DNA from 3 places in the Streptomyces sp. NPDC015131 genome. Region 2 is predicted to be linked to each of the others. Evidence: riboswitches for the same ligand, from Rfam matches in the RefSeq annotation. Region 2 holds a riboswitch; each other region holds the start of a gene.

Region 1 (4,585 bases), on a different contig from region 2:
AGGCCCTTGAGGTTGGGGACCTTCACGATCTCGGGACCCCGGGAGACGGTGAGGGTGACGGCGTCATTGCCCCGGATCCGCTCCCCGGGCGCCGGGTCGGCGGCCATCACCGTGCCCCGCTTGTAGGCGGTGCTGAAGTCGCGCTCGACGCCCTTGACCTCCAGGCCGGCGTCGGTGAGGCGCTTCTCCGCCTCGGCCTGGGTCTGCCCCAGCACGGTCGGCACCCGGGTGAACTGCCCCGAGTTGATGTACCAGACACCGCCGCCGGCCCCGAGGACCAGCAGCACGGCCACCACCGCCGCGAGCACGCCGCGGCGGGCGCCCAGAAGGACCGGCAGGGCAGGCCGGCCGGGCGCCGCACGCCCGGGGCCCGGCGCGGGCTGCGGGGGCATGGCCAGCCGGCTGGTGCGCTCGACCCCGTCGCCGGCGCCCGTGCCGGGGCGGGGCCGCGCCAGGACGCTGGTCGGCTCCTCGGGGCCGGTGCTCTCGCCCCCGCCTCCGGTGCGGGCCCCCGGGGGCAGCAGGTCCAGCTGGTCGTCGCCGAGCGCCGCGCGGGCCTCCCGGGTCAGGGCGAGGAGCGCCACCGCGTCGTACGGGCGCACCTCGGGGTTGCGCGCGGTGGCGCCCGCCACCAGCTCGTCCAGCTCGATCGCCAGGCCCGGGGCGGCGGCGGAGGGCGGCGGGACGTCGGTGTTCAGATGCTGGTACAGGACCTGGGCGGGAGTGTCGCCCGCGTGCGGCTTGGCGCCGGTCAGCATCTCGTACAGCACGACACCGCAGGCGTACACGTCGGCCCGGGTGTCGGCGGTGCCGTCCTCGATCTGCTCGGGCGCCAGGTAGGAGACGGTGCCGAGGACCGAGCCGGTGGTGTGGGTGGCGGCCCCGACGGCGCGGACCAGCCCGAAGTCGGCGACCTTGACCCGGCCGTCGTCCCCTATCAGCACGTTCTCCGGCTTCATGTCGCGGTGGACGAACCCGGCGCGGTGCGCGGCGCCCAGCGCGGCGAGCACCGGCTCCAGGATGTCGAGCGCCGCCCGGGGCTGGAGCGCCCCGCGCTCGCGCAGCACGTCCCGCAGGGTGCAGCCGGCGACGTACTCCATCGCCAGGTACACGTACTCCCCGTCGGCGCCCTGGTCGAACACACCGACCACATTGGGGTGCGACAGATGGGCCACGGACTTGGCCTCGCGGATGAACCGCTCCACGAACGTCGCGTCGGTCGCGAGGGCGGGGTGCATCACCTTCAGGGCGAGCAGCCGGTCCAGCCGGGTGTCGACGGCCCGGTAGACCGTGGCCATGCCACCGACGGCGATGCGCTCGTCGACCCGGTAGCGGCCGTCGAGCAGGCGGCCGACGAGGGGGTCGTGCAGGGTCGTATCCACCCGCCCGAGTCTACGAGCCCGCACCGACACCCCCGCCGCCCCGTCCCCACCCCGGGGCCGGTCCGGGACCGGCCTGTGACACGGCGCGGCGCCCGTCCCCCCGCGACGGGCGCCGCGCCGGGCTCAGAACGCCGGGCGCTCCGGGTCCAGGACCGCCCGGCCCTCCACCGGGGACGACGCCTCGGCGAAGTGGCGGCGGGGGATGCGCCCCGCCCGGTGTGCCAGCCGTCCCGCCTCCACCGCGTGCCGCATCGCCTCCGCCATCAGCACCGGCTCCTGCGCCCGGGTCACCGCCGACGCCAGCATCACCGCCGCGCACCCCAGCTCCATCGCCAGCGCCGCGTCGGACGCCGTGCCCGCGCCCGCGTCCAGGATCACCGGCACGCGCGCGTGCTCGGTGATCAGCTGGAAGTTGTGCGGGTTGCGGATGCCGAGGCCGGAGCCGATGGGCGAGCCCAGCGGCATGATCGCCGCGCACCCGGCGTCCTCCAGCTTCCGGGCCAGCACGGGGTCGTCGTTGGTGTACGGCAGGACCGTGAACCCGTCGTCGACCAGGGTCTCGGCCGCGTCCAGCAGCTCGATCGGGTCGGGCAGCAGGGTCCGCTCGTCGGCGACGACCTCCAGCTTGATCCAGTCCGTGCCGAGCGCCTCCCGCGCGAGCCGGGCCGTCAGCACGGCCTCGCCGGCGGTGAAGCAGCCCGCCGTGTTGGGCAGGACGCGGATGCCGAGGGAGTCGAGGACGGACAGGACGGAGCCCTGCACGGTGGGATCGAGGCGGCGCATCGCGACGGTGGTCAGCTCGGTGCCGCTGGCGGCCAGGGAGCGCTCCAGCACGTCGAGGCTGGGTGCCCCGCCCGTGCCCATGATCAGCCGGGAGTCGAAGGTGGTCCCGGCGATGGTCAGACGGTCGTCCGCCATGGTTCAGCCTCCCTGTACGGCGGTGAGGACCTCGACCCGGTCGCCCTCGCCGAGCCGGGTCCCGGCCCACTGGCCGCGCGGGACGACGGTCTCGTTGACGGCGGCGGCGACCCCGGACGTCGCCGAGGTGAGCGTGGCCACCAGGGCGTCCAGGGTGGTGGGGCCGGCGAGCTGTCGGGCCTCGCCGTTGACGGAGACGTTCATGACACTCCTGCGGGAGAGAGGGAGGGGGCGCCGGCGGCGGACCGGAAGCGGCCGGGGGCGAAGGCGCGGGCCTCCGCGGGCAGCTCCCCGGTGGTCAGGACGGTGGCCATCACCTCGCCCGTGACCGGGGTCAGCAGCACCCCGTTGCGGTAGTGCCCGGTCGCCAGGTGCAGTCCCGGCAGCCGGGTGGGGCCGAGCAGGGGCGCGTTGTCGGGGGAGCCGGGCCGCAGACCCGCGCGGGTCTCGGTCAGTGCCAGCTCGGTGATGCCCGGCACCAGCTCGTGCGCGTCGCGCAGCAGCTCGTACACCCCGCCCGCGGTGACCGTGGTGTCCCAGCCCAGCTCCTCGCTGGTGGCGCCGACGACCAGCTCGCCGTTCTCGCGCGGCACCAGGTACACCTGGCCGCCGCGCACGACCGCCCGGACCGTACGGCTCAGGAAGGGGGCGTACGCGGCGGGCACCGACAGCCGCAGCACCTGACCCTTGACCGGGCGGACCGGCGGCAGCACGTCCCGCGGGACGCCGTCGAGCCGGCCGCTCAGGCTGCCGGCCGCCAGCACCACCTGGGCGGCGCCCAGCTCGGTGCCGTCCTCCAGCACCGCCCCGGCCGCCCGGTCGCCGGCCACCAGGAGACGCCGCGCCCAGGCACGGTGCAGGACCACCCCGGCGCGCTCGCAGGCGGCCAGCAGGGCGGCCGCCAGCCGCCGCGGGTCGACCTGGTGGTCGCCGTCGACCCGGAGCCCGCCCCGCACGCCGGGCGCCAGCATCGGCTCCAGGCGGCGGCACTCGCGGCCGGTCAGCCACTCCGAGGCCAGCCCGGAGCGCTGCTGCAGGGCGTGCAGCTCCCGCAGGTGGGCCCGGTCGTCGGCGTCCAGGGCCACGGCGAGCGTGCCGCACGCGCGGTAGCCGGTGCCGACGCCGCCGGACGCGTCCTCCAGCTCGGCGACGAAGTCCGGGTAGCGGCGGGCCGACTCCAGGTTGAGCCCGAGGAGCGTCTCCTCGCCGTAGTGCAGTTCGGTGACGGCGGCGAGCATGCCCGCGGCGACCTGCGCGGCCCCGCCGCCCGGTTCGGGGTCGGCCAGCGCGACCCGCAGGCCGCGCTGCGCCGCCCGCCAGGCCGTGACCAGGCCGATGATTCCGCCCCCGACGACGAGGACGTCTGACGTACGTGGATGCATGGGCGTCCAGCCCCTCCCTTCGCCGGCATGACCCGGATCAGGTTCGTACGGTCGGAGGCCGTCCCAGCCTCCCTCTCAGCCCGGTGCGTCCGGGCTCCCGCGTGTGCTCTGCGGTGGCCAGACTAACCCCACCCCCCGGCCCGCAGTAAGGGAGCTTCACCCCGGCGCCCCCGCTCGGCGAACGAGGCTGGGTGGAACAGCTCCCTTCCTGACAAAGCGTCAGCTGCGTAAGGTGGGCGGGTGAACGAGCGGATGCAAGCAGAGCGGCGCGTCGTCGTCGTCGGCGCCGGCATGGCGGGTGTGCAGACGGCCGTGGCGCTGCGCGAGAAGGGCTTCACCGGCCCCGTGCGCGTGATCGGCGCCGAACCGCACCAGCCGTACGACCGGCCCCCGTTGTCCAAGGCGGTCCTCCTCGGTACGGCGGAGGGGTCGGCCTTCGACGTCGACTTCGAGGCCCTCGGCATCGAACTGCGCCTGGGCGTCGAGGTGACCGCGCTGCGCCCCGGCGACCACGAGCTGGACACCGAGGCCGGGCCCGTCCCGTACGACGTGCTGGTCGTCGCCACCGGGGCCCGGCCCGTCGCACTGCCCGGCGCCGGGGGCGTTCCCGGCGTCCACCTGCTGCGCACCCTCGACGACGCCGAGCGGCTGCGCCCGGTGCTGGCCGGGAAGCGGGACGTGGTGGTGGTCGGCGCGGGCTGGATCGGCGCCGAGTTCACCACCGCCGCCCGGGAGGCCGGCTGCGCCGTCACGGTCGTCGAGGCCGCGGACCGCCCGCTCGCCGGGGCGCTGCCCGGCGAGGTCGCCGCGCCGATGGCCGCCTGGTACGAGGAGAGCGGCGCGCGGCTGCTGACCCACGCGCGCGTGGGTCACGTCGAGGCGGGCGAGGTCGCCCTGGAGGAC
Region 2 (4,585 bases):
GCATCAACGGGCCCTCCGGCGACGGCGATGTGCACATCGCGCCCACCGGCCCCGAGGACCTCGCCGACGTCAGCATCCGGCTCCAGGTCGGGGCCGACCGGGCGCTGTTCCGGTCGAGCGCGCCGCCCCTCGTGGCCTTCCTCGACCGTACGGACAAGCTGGTGCCGCTGGGGCAGGAGCGGGCGCTCGGTGACTTCGAGGACTACCTGGAGGAGGCCCTGGGCCGGATCCTCGCCGAGGAGAACGCCGGCTGAGACGGGTGCGCGGTGGACGGCGCCGGGCACGTGGCGGGTGGCGGGCGCGTGACGGGTGCCGGGCGCGTGACGGGTGCCCGGCGCGTGACGGGTGGCGGGCCGGGTCCTTCGGGCGGCCGGTTCTCCTCGTACCGCGGGCTACTTCTTGCGCCGCCGGCCCCTGCCGCCGCGTACCGGAGCCGGTGCCGCCCGGTCCGGCCGGTCGGCCGAGACCACCAGGGCGGCCAGCGCGGTGGTGACCGGCACCGAGGCCACGAGGCCGATCGACCCCACGAGGGTCCGTACGATCTCCTCCGCGACCAGCTCGCTGTTGGCGACCGTCCCCACACTGCTCTGCGCGATCGAGAAGAGCAGCAGCAGGGGCAGCGCCGCGCCCGCGTAGGCGAGGACGAGGGTGTTCACCACCGAGGCGATGTGGTCGCGGCCGATCCGGATACCGGCGCGGTACAGGGCGCGCGGCCCCATGGTGGGGTCCGCCTGGCGCAGCTCCCACACCGCCGAGGTCTGCGTCACCGTCACGTCGTCCAGGACACCGAGCGAACCGATGATGACCCCGGCCAGCAGCAGGCCGGACATGTCGATGTTCGGGTACAGGCCGTGGATGAGGCCCGTGTTGTCGTCGGTGTTGCCGGTGAGTGAGGCCCAGTCGATGAACAGCGAGCCGAGCAGCCCGATCAGCAGCAGCGAGATCAGCGTCCCGAGCACGGCCACCGAGGTGCGCGCCGTCAGGCCGTGACAGCTGTAGAGCGCGATCAGCATGATGGCGCTCGATCCGACCACCGCCACCAGCAGCGGGTTCGAGCCCTGGAGGATGGCGGGCAGGATGAACAGCGTCAGGACGGCGAAGCTCACCGTGAGCGCCACCAGGGCCATCACCCCGCGCATCCGTCCCACGGCCACCACCGCCAGCGCGAAGATGCCCGCGAGCAGCAGCATCGGCACCTTGCGGTTCACATCGGTGACCGAGTACTGGAGGTCGCGGGGGGCGTCGGGCGCGTAGGCCACCACCACTCCTTGGCCCTCCTCCAGCTGGCGGGGGGCGTCGGGCTGGACGACCTCGACGAAGGTGCGGCCCTTGTCCTTGCCGGTGGTGACCTCCACCGTGGCCTTGGCGCACTGCCCCTGCTGGGCGTTGACCGCCTCGCGCCCCTCGGGGGTGGTCGTGTCGCCGGTCGGCGGGACCTGCGCGGCGTTGACGTCCTTGCAGTCGACCCGGTCGACCCGGACCACCGTGCCCTGCTCGGTCTGCCGGTCGAAGCCGACCCCGGTGCGCTCGTGGGCCGGTGCGCCACCGGGCCAGAGGACGGCGAGCCCCACCAGGACGGCCGTGGCGAAGGGGATCAGGACCGCGGCGATGACCTTGCGCAGGTGCCGGGAGACCGGCGCGGCGGGGCCATGACTGTGGACGTGCGCATGGGCATGGTTCGGCGTATGACCATGTGCCTGTCCGGTCGGCTCGGGGGGCTGCTGCGAAGAAGTCACCGACCGATCATCGCAAGAACGGCAGGGGCCCTCTGTTCAGCGTGGCCGGGAGGGCGCTAGCGTGGTGGCACATTTGTACACGCGGGAGCTCGGAGCACCGGGCTGAGAGGGCGCTGACATCCGTACGAGGGGTACGGAGACCGCTGCGTCGACCGCCGAACCTGTTACCGGGTAATGCCGGCGTAGGGAGTAGGTCACGATGACCGTTCAGGACGCACGCACGCCTGCCTCGAACCAGAACGACGAGGCCGGGAAGTCCATCGGATGGCATAAGGGGTACGTCGAGGGCTCGCGCCCCGACCTCCGGGTGCCGGTCCGCAAGGTGCACCTCACCAACGGCAAGGACGTGACGCTGTACGACACGTCCGGGCCGTACACCGACCCGAACGTCGAGACCGACGTCCGCCGTGGTCTGCCCCCGCTCCGGGAGAACTGGATCATCGGGCGGGGGGACACGGAGGAGTACGCGGGCCGTCCGGTCCGCCCCGAGGACGACGGGATCAAGCACACCTCGCCGCGCGGCGGGCTGCGCAACCTCGACGCCGTGTTCCCCGGCCGCCCGCGCCAGCCGCGCCGGGGCCGGGACGGCCAGGCGGTGACGCAGCTCGCCTACGCCCGCCGGGGCGAGGTCACACCGGAGATGGAGTACGTCGCGCTCCGCGAGAACGTCTCCCCCGAGGTGGTGCGCGAGGAGATCGCGGCCGGCCGCGCGGTCCTGCCGGCGAACGTCAACCACCCGGAGATCGAGCCGATGATCATCGGCAAGCGGTTCCTGGTGAAGGTCAACGCCAACATCGGCAACTCGGCGGTCACCTCCTCGATCGAGGAGGAGGTGGAGAAGATGACCTGGGCGACCCGCTGGGGTGCCGACACGGTCATGGACCTCTCCACCGGCCGCAACATCCACACCACCCGTGAATGGGTGCTGCGCAACTCCCCCGTGCCGATCGGCACCGTGCCGCTGTACCAGGCCCTGGAGAAGGTCGACGGCAAGGCCGAGGAGCTGACCTGGGACATCTACAAGGACACGGTCATCGAGCAGGCCGAGCAGGGCGTGGACTACATGACCGTCCACGCCGGTGTGCTGCTGCGGTATGTGCCGCTGACCGCCCGCCGCAAGACCGGCATCGTCTCCCGGGGCGGCTCGATCATGGCCGCGTGGTGCCTGGCGCACCACAAGGAGTCGTTCCTCTACGAGAACTTCGATGAGCTGTGCGAGATCCTCGCCGCGTACGACGTGACGTACTCGCTCGGCGACGGGCTGCGGCCCGGTTCGATCGCGGACGCCAACGACGAGGCGCAGTTCGCCGAGCTGCGGACGCTCGGTGAGCTGAACCAGATCGCCAAGCGGCACCACGTCCAGACCATGATCGAGGGCCCGGGGCACGTCCCCATGCACAAGATCAAGGAGAACATCGACCTCCAGCAGGAGATCTGCGAGGAGGCGCCGTTCTACACGCTCGGCCCGCTGACCACCGATGTGGCCCCGGCCTACGACCACATCACCTCGGGCATCGGCGCGGCCATGATCGCCTGGTGGGGCACCGCGATGCTCTGCTACGTCACGCCCAAGGAACACCTGGGTCTGCCGAACCGGGACGATGTGAAGACCGGCGTCATCACGTACAAGATCGCCGCGCACGCCGCGGACCTGGCGAAGGGGCACCCGGGCGCACAGGAGTGGGACGACGCCCTGTCGGACGCCCGGTTCGAGTTCCGCTGGGAGGACCAGTTCAACCTGGCGCTGGACCCGGACACGGCGCGGGAGTTCCACGACGAGACGCTTCCGGCGGAGCCCGCCAAGACGGCGCACTTCTGCTCGATGTGCGGCCCGAAGTTCTGCTCGATGAAGATCTCGCAGGACATCCGGCGGGAGCACGGGGGCGACCTCAAGGAGCAGGAGATCGAGGCCGGGATGGCGGAGAAGTCCGCGGAGTTCGCCGCGGCCGGCAACCGGGTCTATCTGCCGATGGCGGACTGAACCACATCCGTCCGCGAGGGCTGTTTCACGTGAAACATGCGTTCGTTCCACGTGAAACAGCCCGGACCGCGCGGCGGGACCCCGCGGGCGAGTCGGCTGGGATCTCGTGGGCGAGCCGGCCGGGATCCCGTGGGCGGGCCGGCCGGCAGGGGGCCCGCAGCTGCGGGCCCTAGTCCGGTTGGGGTTCGGGGTCCGGCCGGTGCTCGGGGCCGCCGAAGTCCGGGCTGGTGAAGTCCGGACTGGTGAACGCCGGGCGGGGCCGTGCCTCGCCCTCGCTGGGGCTGGAGAACTCCGGGCCGCTGTAGCCCACCTTCGGGAGCCGGCCGAAGTGGCGCGGCGGGGCCGCCGGATGGGGGTCCGCTTCCGGGTCCGCCAGGGCCTCGCGCAGGAACGGCAGGATGCCCCGCTCCAGCAGGGCGTGCCGCCATGCCTCCCGCGCCCGGGCCACTTCGTCGGGCAGGTCACCGCCCGGCTCCTGGGCCGGGACCTGGGTGGCACTGTTGCGGCGGGCCGCGATCAGCAGCCCGATCGCGGCGGCCAGGATGCTCGCCGCCGTCACGGCCCCGAAGAACCAGCCGGCCGCCAGCAGCGAGTCCGCGAACGCGGGGGGCGGGTCCAGCGCCTTCAGCACGTATCCGACGAGCAGGAAGATGACCGCCGCCGTGCCCGCGAGCACCGGTGCCAGGACGGTGACGACCACACCGGCGCCGGCTCCCGGACCGCCCACCTCGTCGGGTGGGCCGAGCACGGAGTCGATGACCCCCACGGGTCTGCGGGCGTCGGCGCGCACGGTGACGAAGTGGTCGTACTCCGCGGCGGCCGCCGCGGCGATCAGCGCTGTCGCGTTGAGGGCCATGGTGCGCAGTTG
Region 3 (4,585 bases), on a different contig from region 2:
GGGTGCCCCGCGAGGGGATGGACAAAGCCCTGCCGGTCGGACACCGTGCAGGGAACAGACGCGACGCAGGTTCCGCAGCCCTTTGTACGCCGGGCCTACTCATAGACACGCAGGAGCAAGTGGTGATCGAAGAGACCCTCCTCGAGGCAGAGGAGAAGATGGAGAAGGCCGTCCTGGTCGCCAAGGAGGACTTCGCCGCGATCCGTACGGGACGTGCGCACCCGGCCATGTTCAACAAGATCGTGGCCGAGTACTACGGCGCGATCACGCCGATCAACCAGCTGGCGTCGTTCTCCGTGCCGGAGCCGCGCATGGCCGTGGTGACCCCGTTCGACAAGAGCGCGCTGCGCAACATCGAGCAGGCCATCCGCGACTCGGACCTGGGCGTCAACCCGAGCAACGACGGCAACATCATCCGTGTGGTGTTCCCGGAGCTGACCGAGGAGCGCCGCCGCGAGTACATCAAGGTGGCCAAGGGCAAGGCGGAGGACTCGAAGATCTCGATCCGCTCGGTGCGCCGCAAGGCCAAGGAGACGATCGACAAGCTCGTCAAGGACGGCGAGGTCGGCGAGGACGAGGGCCGCCGCGCGGAGAAGGAGCTCGACGACACCACCGCGAAGTACGTCACGCAGGTGGACGAGCTGCTCAAGCACAAGGAAGCCGAGCTGCTCGAGGTCTGATGAACGACTCATCCTGGGGGGCCCCGCCGAGAGGCGGTCAGTGGGGTCCGCCCGACCAGGGGTACCACCCGGGGTTCGCCCCGGCGGCCCCGGCGGGTCCCGCCTACGACGGGCATGAGGCACAGCAGACTCGGCCCATGCCCATCGTGCCCGACGTTCCCGCCGGCGGAGACTCCGGTGGAGACCAGGACGACCGCGACCGGGGGACCGCTCCGCAGAGCGGTCCCCCGTTCCGCGACGAGACGCCGCGGCGGCCGGGGTTCCGGCAGCCGCACCGGCCCGACGGCGGCGCGCAGGAGCCCCTGCCCGGCGCGCAGCCTGAAGCGCCCCGGCCGGGGCCGCCCGGACCGGGGGCGCCGCAGCCCCCGGAGTGGTCCGGCGCGGAGCAGCCCCCGCAGCGGCCGGGCGCCGAGCGGCCCGGTGCCGAGCAGCCGGGTGCCGAGCAGCCGGGCGCGCGGGGCAGGCAGAAGAAGCGGGCCGGCCGGGACCTGCGGGCGGCCATAGGGGTCGGCGTCGGCCTGGGCGCGGTGATCGTCGCGTCGCTGTTCGTGGTCAAGGCCGTGTTCGTCGGGGTGATCGCCGTCGCCGTGGTGGTCGGCCTGTGGGAGCTGACGTCCCGCCTCCAGGAGCGCAAGGGCATCCGGGCGCCGCTGGTGCCGCTCGCCGTGGGCGGCGCGGCCATGGTGGTCGCCGGGTATGTGCGGGGCGCCGAGGGCGCCTGGGTCGCCATGGCCCTGACGGCGCTCGCGGTGCTGGTGTGGCGGATGACCGAACCGCCGGAGAACTATCTGCGGGACGTCACGGCCGGGGTGTTCGCCGCCTTCTACGTGCCGTTCCTGGCGACGTTCGTGGCGATGATGCTCACCGCGGACGACGGTCCGTGGCGGGTGCTGACGTTCCTGCTGCTGACGGTGGTCAGCGACACCGGCGCGTACGCCGTCGGCTGGCGTTTCGGCCGGACGAAGCTGGCGCCGCGCATCAGCCCCGGCAAGACCCGTGAGGGCCTGCTGGGAGCGGTGGCGTTCGCGATGGCGGCGGGCGCGCTGTGCATGGAGTTCGCCATCGACGGCGGCACCTGGTGGCAGGGGCTGCTGCTGGGCCTCGCGGTCGCGGCCAGCGCCACGCTGGGCGACCTCGGCGAGTCCATGATCAAGCGGGACCTGGGCATCAAGGACATGGGGACGCTGCTGCCCGGCCACGGCGGCATCATGGACCGGCTGGACTCCCTGCTGCCGACCGCCCCGGTGGTGTGGCTGCTGCTGGTGGTGTTCACCGGCTCGGGCTGACCCCGCCGAGGGGCGCCGCCGCCCGCCGGATCTCCGGCGGGACGGGCCGCGGCGCCGTCCGGTTACCCTGGAAGGGCTCGCCGCACCGGCGCGGCGGGCCCTTTCGGCTCCGCGCCCCGCGCGGGGATCATCCGGTGAGGTCTCCCGGCTCCCGTACCGCGGCCTCGTCCTACTGAGGAGTACCAGGTCATGCCACGCCCCGCCCCGGGAGAGCTCACCTTCGTCGCCCCGCGCGGAGCCACGAAGCCGCCGCGCCACCTCGCCGACCTGACGCCCGCCGAGCGCAAGGAGGCCGTCGCCGCGATCGGTGAGAAGCCGTTCCGCGCCAAGCAGCTCTCCCAGCACTACTTCGCGCGGTACGCGCACGACCCGGCGCAGTGGACGGACATCCCCGCCGCGTCCCGGGAGAAGCTGGCGGGCGAGCTGCTGCCCGACCTGATGTCGGTCGTCCGGCACATCTCGTGCGACGACGACACCACCCGCAAGACGCTGTGGCGGCTGCACGACGGGACGCTGGTCGAGTCGGTGCTGATGCGGTATCCCGACCGGGTCACCATGTGCATCTCCTCGCAGGCGGGCTGCGGCATGAACTGCCCGTTCTGCGCCACCGGCCAGGCCGGCCTCGACCGGAACCTGTCGACGGCCGAGATCGTGCACCAGATCGTGGACGGCATGCGCGCCCTGCGGGACGGCGAAGTGCCGGGCGGCCCGGCGCGGCTGTCCAACATCGTCTTCATGGGCATGGGCGAGCCGCTCGCCAACTACAAGCGGGTCGTCGGCGCGATCCGCCGCCTCACCGACCCCGAGCCGGACGGGCTCGGGCTGTCGCAGCGCGGCATCACCGTCTCCACCGTCGGCCTCGTCCCGGCCATGCTGCGCTTCGCCGACGAGGGCTTCAAGTGCCGCCTCGCCGTCTCGCTGCACGCCCCCGACGACGAGCTGCGCGACACCCTCGTGCCGGTGAACACCCGCTGGAAGGTCCGCGAGGTGCTGGACGCCGCCTGGGAGTACGCCGAGAAGTCGGGCCGCCGCGTCTCCATCGAGTACGCCCTGATCCGCGACATCAACGACCAGGCATGGCGCGGCGACCTCCTGGGCCGGCTGCTCAAGGGCAAGCGCGTCCACGTCAACCTGATCCCGCTCAACCCGACGCCCGGCTCCAAGTGGACCGCGTCCCGCCCCGAGGACGAGAAGGCGTTCGTGGAGGCCATCGCCTCCCATGGCGTCCCGGTCACCGTCCGTGACACCCGCGGGCAGGAGATCGACGGCGCCTGTGGACAGCTGGCGGCCGCCGAGAGGTGAGCTTGTACTCTGGGCTCGAACACACCTGCATATTCCGACAGGGGAGCGCCACAGCGCTGAGAGTGCGGTCGCCGCGTGCAGCACGCGGGCCGCAGACCCTCTGAACCTCGCCCAGGTCATTCTGGGTAGGAAGTTCGGTCGTTACTCGAGCTGTTGCGCCCTGCCCGCCGGACGGATCCGGTGGGCAGGGCCGCGTCTCTTCCTGGTCACACCCAGGAGGAACATCAGTGAGCACCACCACGAAGATCGCGGTCGGCGCCCTCGCCGCCGCGCTGGGCGTCACCACGCTCACCGCCTGCGGCGGTGACTCCGGCTCGGCCGGCGGCGACGGCGGCGCGAAGAAGCCGAAGACCGTGACGCTCGTCAGCCACGACTCCTTCAACGCCTCCCCGGCCGTCCTGAAGGAGTTCACCCGGCAGACCGGCTACACCGTCAAGGTCCTCAAGAGCGGCGACGCCGGCGAGGCCGTCAACAAGGCGATCCTCACCAAGGGCGCCCCGCAGGGCGACGTCTTCTTCGGCGTCGACAACACCCTGCTGTCCCGCGCGCTGGACAACGGCCTGTTCGAGCCGTACGAGGCCAAGGGCCTGGAGCGGGTCCCCGACGCCGTGCAGCTCGACAAGGGCGAGCACCGGGTGACCCCCGTCGACACCGGCGACATCTGCGTCAACTACGACAAGAAGTACTTCGCGGACAAGAAGCTGGCGCCGCCGAAGACCTTCGACGACCTCGCGAAGCCCGCCTACAAGGACCTCCTCGTCGTCGAGAACCCCGAGCGCTCCTCGCCCGGCCTCGGCTTCCTGCTCGGTACCGCCGCCCGGTACGGCGACGACGGCTGGCAGGACTACTGGAAGAAGCTCAAGGGCAACGGCGTGAAGGTCGTCGACAGCTGGGAGCTGGCCTACAACCAGGAGTTCTCCGGCTCCGCCGGCGGCCGGAAGGCGGGCGGCGACCGGCCGCTCGTCGTGTCGTACGCCTCCAGCCCGCCCGTCGAGGTGCTGTACGCCGACCCGCGGCCCACCGTGGCGCCGACCGGTGTGGCCACCGGCACCTGCTTCCGCCAGACCGAGTTCGCGGGCCTGCTGACCGGGGCGAAGAACCCCGACGGCGGCAAGGCCCTGATCGACTTCCTGATCGGCAAGAAGTTCCAGGAGGACATGCCGCTCCAGATGTTCGTGAACCCCGTCGCGAAGGACGCCGTCCTGCCCGAGCTGTTCACCCGGCACGGCGTCACGGTGGCCGACCCGTACACCGTCGCCGCCGGGAAGATCGCCCAGAAGCGCGACGGGTGGATCCAGGCATGGACCCCGCTCGTCC

The links. A riboswitch is a leader RNA that binds a small molecule or an ion and turns the genes downstream of it on or off. The one in region 2 is predicted to bind thiamine pyrophosphate.
Region 1: it holds a riboswitch for thiamine pyrophosphate, as region 2 does, so the genes downstream of both, thiO (glycine oxidase ThiO) here and thiC (phosphomethylpyrimidine synthase ThiC) in region 2, are expected to answer to the same signal.
Region 3: it holds a riboswitch for thiamine pyrophosphate, as region 2 does, so the genes downstream of both, ACF08D_RS30320 (thiamine ABC transporter substrate binding subunit) here and thiC (phosphomethylpyrimidine synthase ThiC) in region 2, are expected to answer to the same signal.

The regions. Positions count from the first base shown of each region.
Region 1 is NZ_JBIBVB010000002.1:328,260-332,844, reverse strand. Features, by position in the region: gene pknB (Stk1 family PASTA domain-containing Ser/Thr kinase) at 1-1,382, opposite strand, end outside; gene ACF08D_RS06860 (thiazole synthase) at 1,506-2,300, opposite strand; gene thiS (sulfur carrier protein ThiS) at 2,304-2,504, opposite strand; gene thiO (glycine oxidase ThiO) at 2,501-3,682, opposite strand; TPP riboswitch at 3,680-3,793, opposite strand; gene ACF08D_RS06845 (NAD(P)/FAD-dependent oxidoreductase) at 3,935-4,585, shown strand, end outside.
Region 2 is NZ_JBIBVB010000005.1:519,051-523,635, forward strand. Features, by position in the region: gene ACF08D_RS22535 (SsgA family sporulation/cell division regulator) at 1-254, shown strand, start outside; gene ACF08D_RS22540 (YibE/F family protein) at 393-1,736, opposite strand; TPP riboswitch at 1,808-1,942, shown strand; gene thiC (phosphomethylpyrimidine synthase ThiC) at 1,936-3,717, shown strand; gene ACF08D_RS22550 (hypothetical protein) at 3,887-4,585, opposite strand, start outside.
Region 3 is NZ_JBIBVB010000009.1:114,908-119,492, reverse strand. Features, by position in the region: gene frr (ribosome recycling factor) at 123-680, shown strand; gene ACF08D_RS30330 (phosphatidate cytidylyltransferase) at 680-1,966, shown strand; gene rlmN (23S rRNA (adenine(2503)-C(2))-methyltransferase RlmN) at 2,156-3,268, shown strand; TPP riboswitch at 3,298-3,418, shown strand; gene ACF08D_RS30320 (thiamine ABC transporter substrate binding subunit) at 3,496-4,585, shown strand, end outside.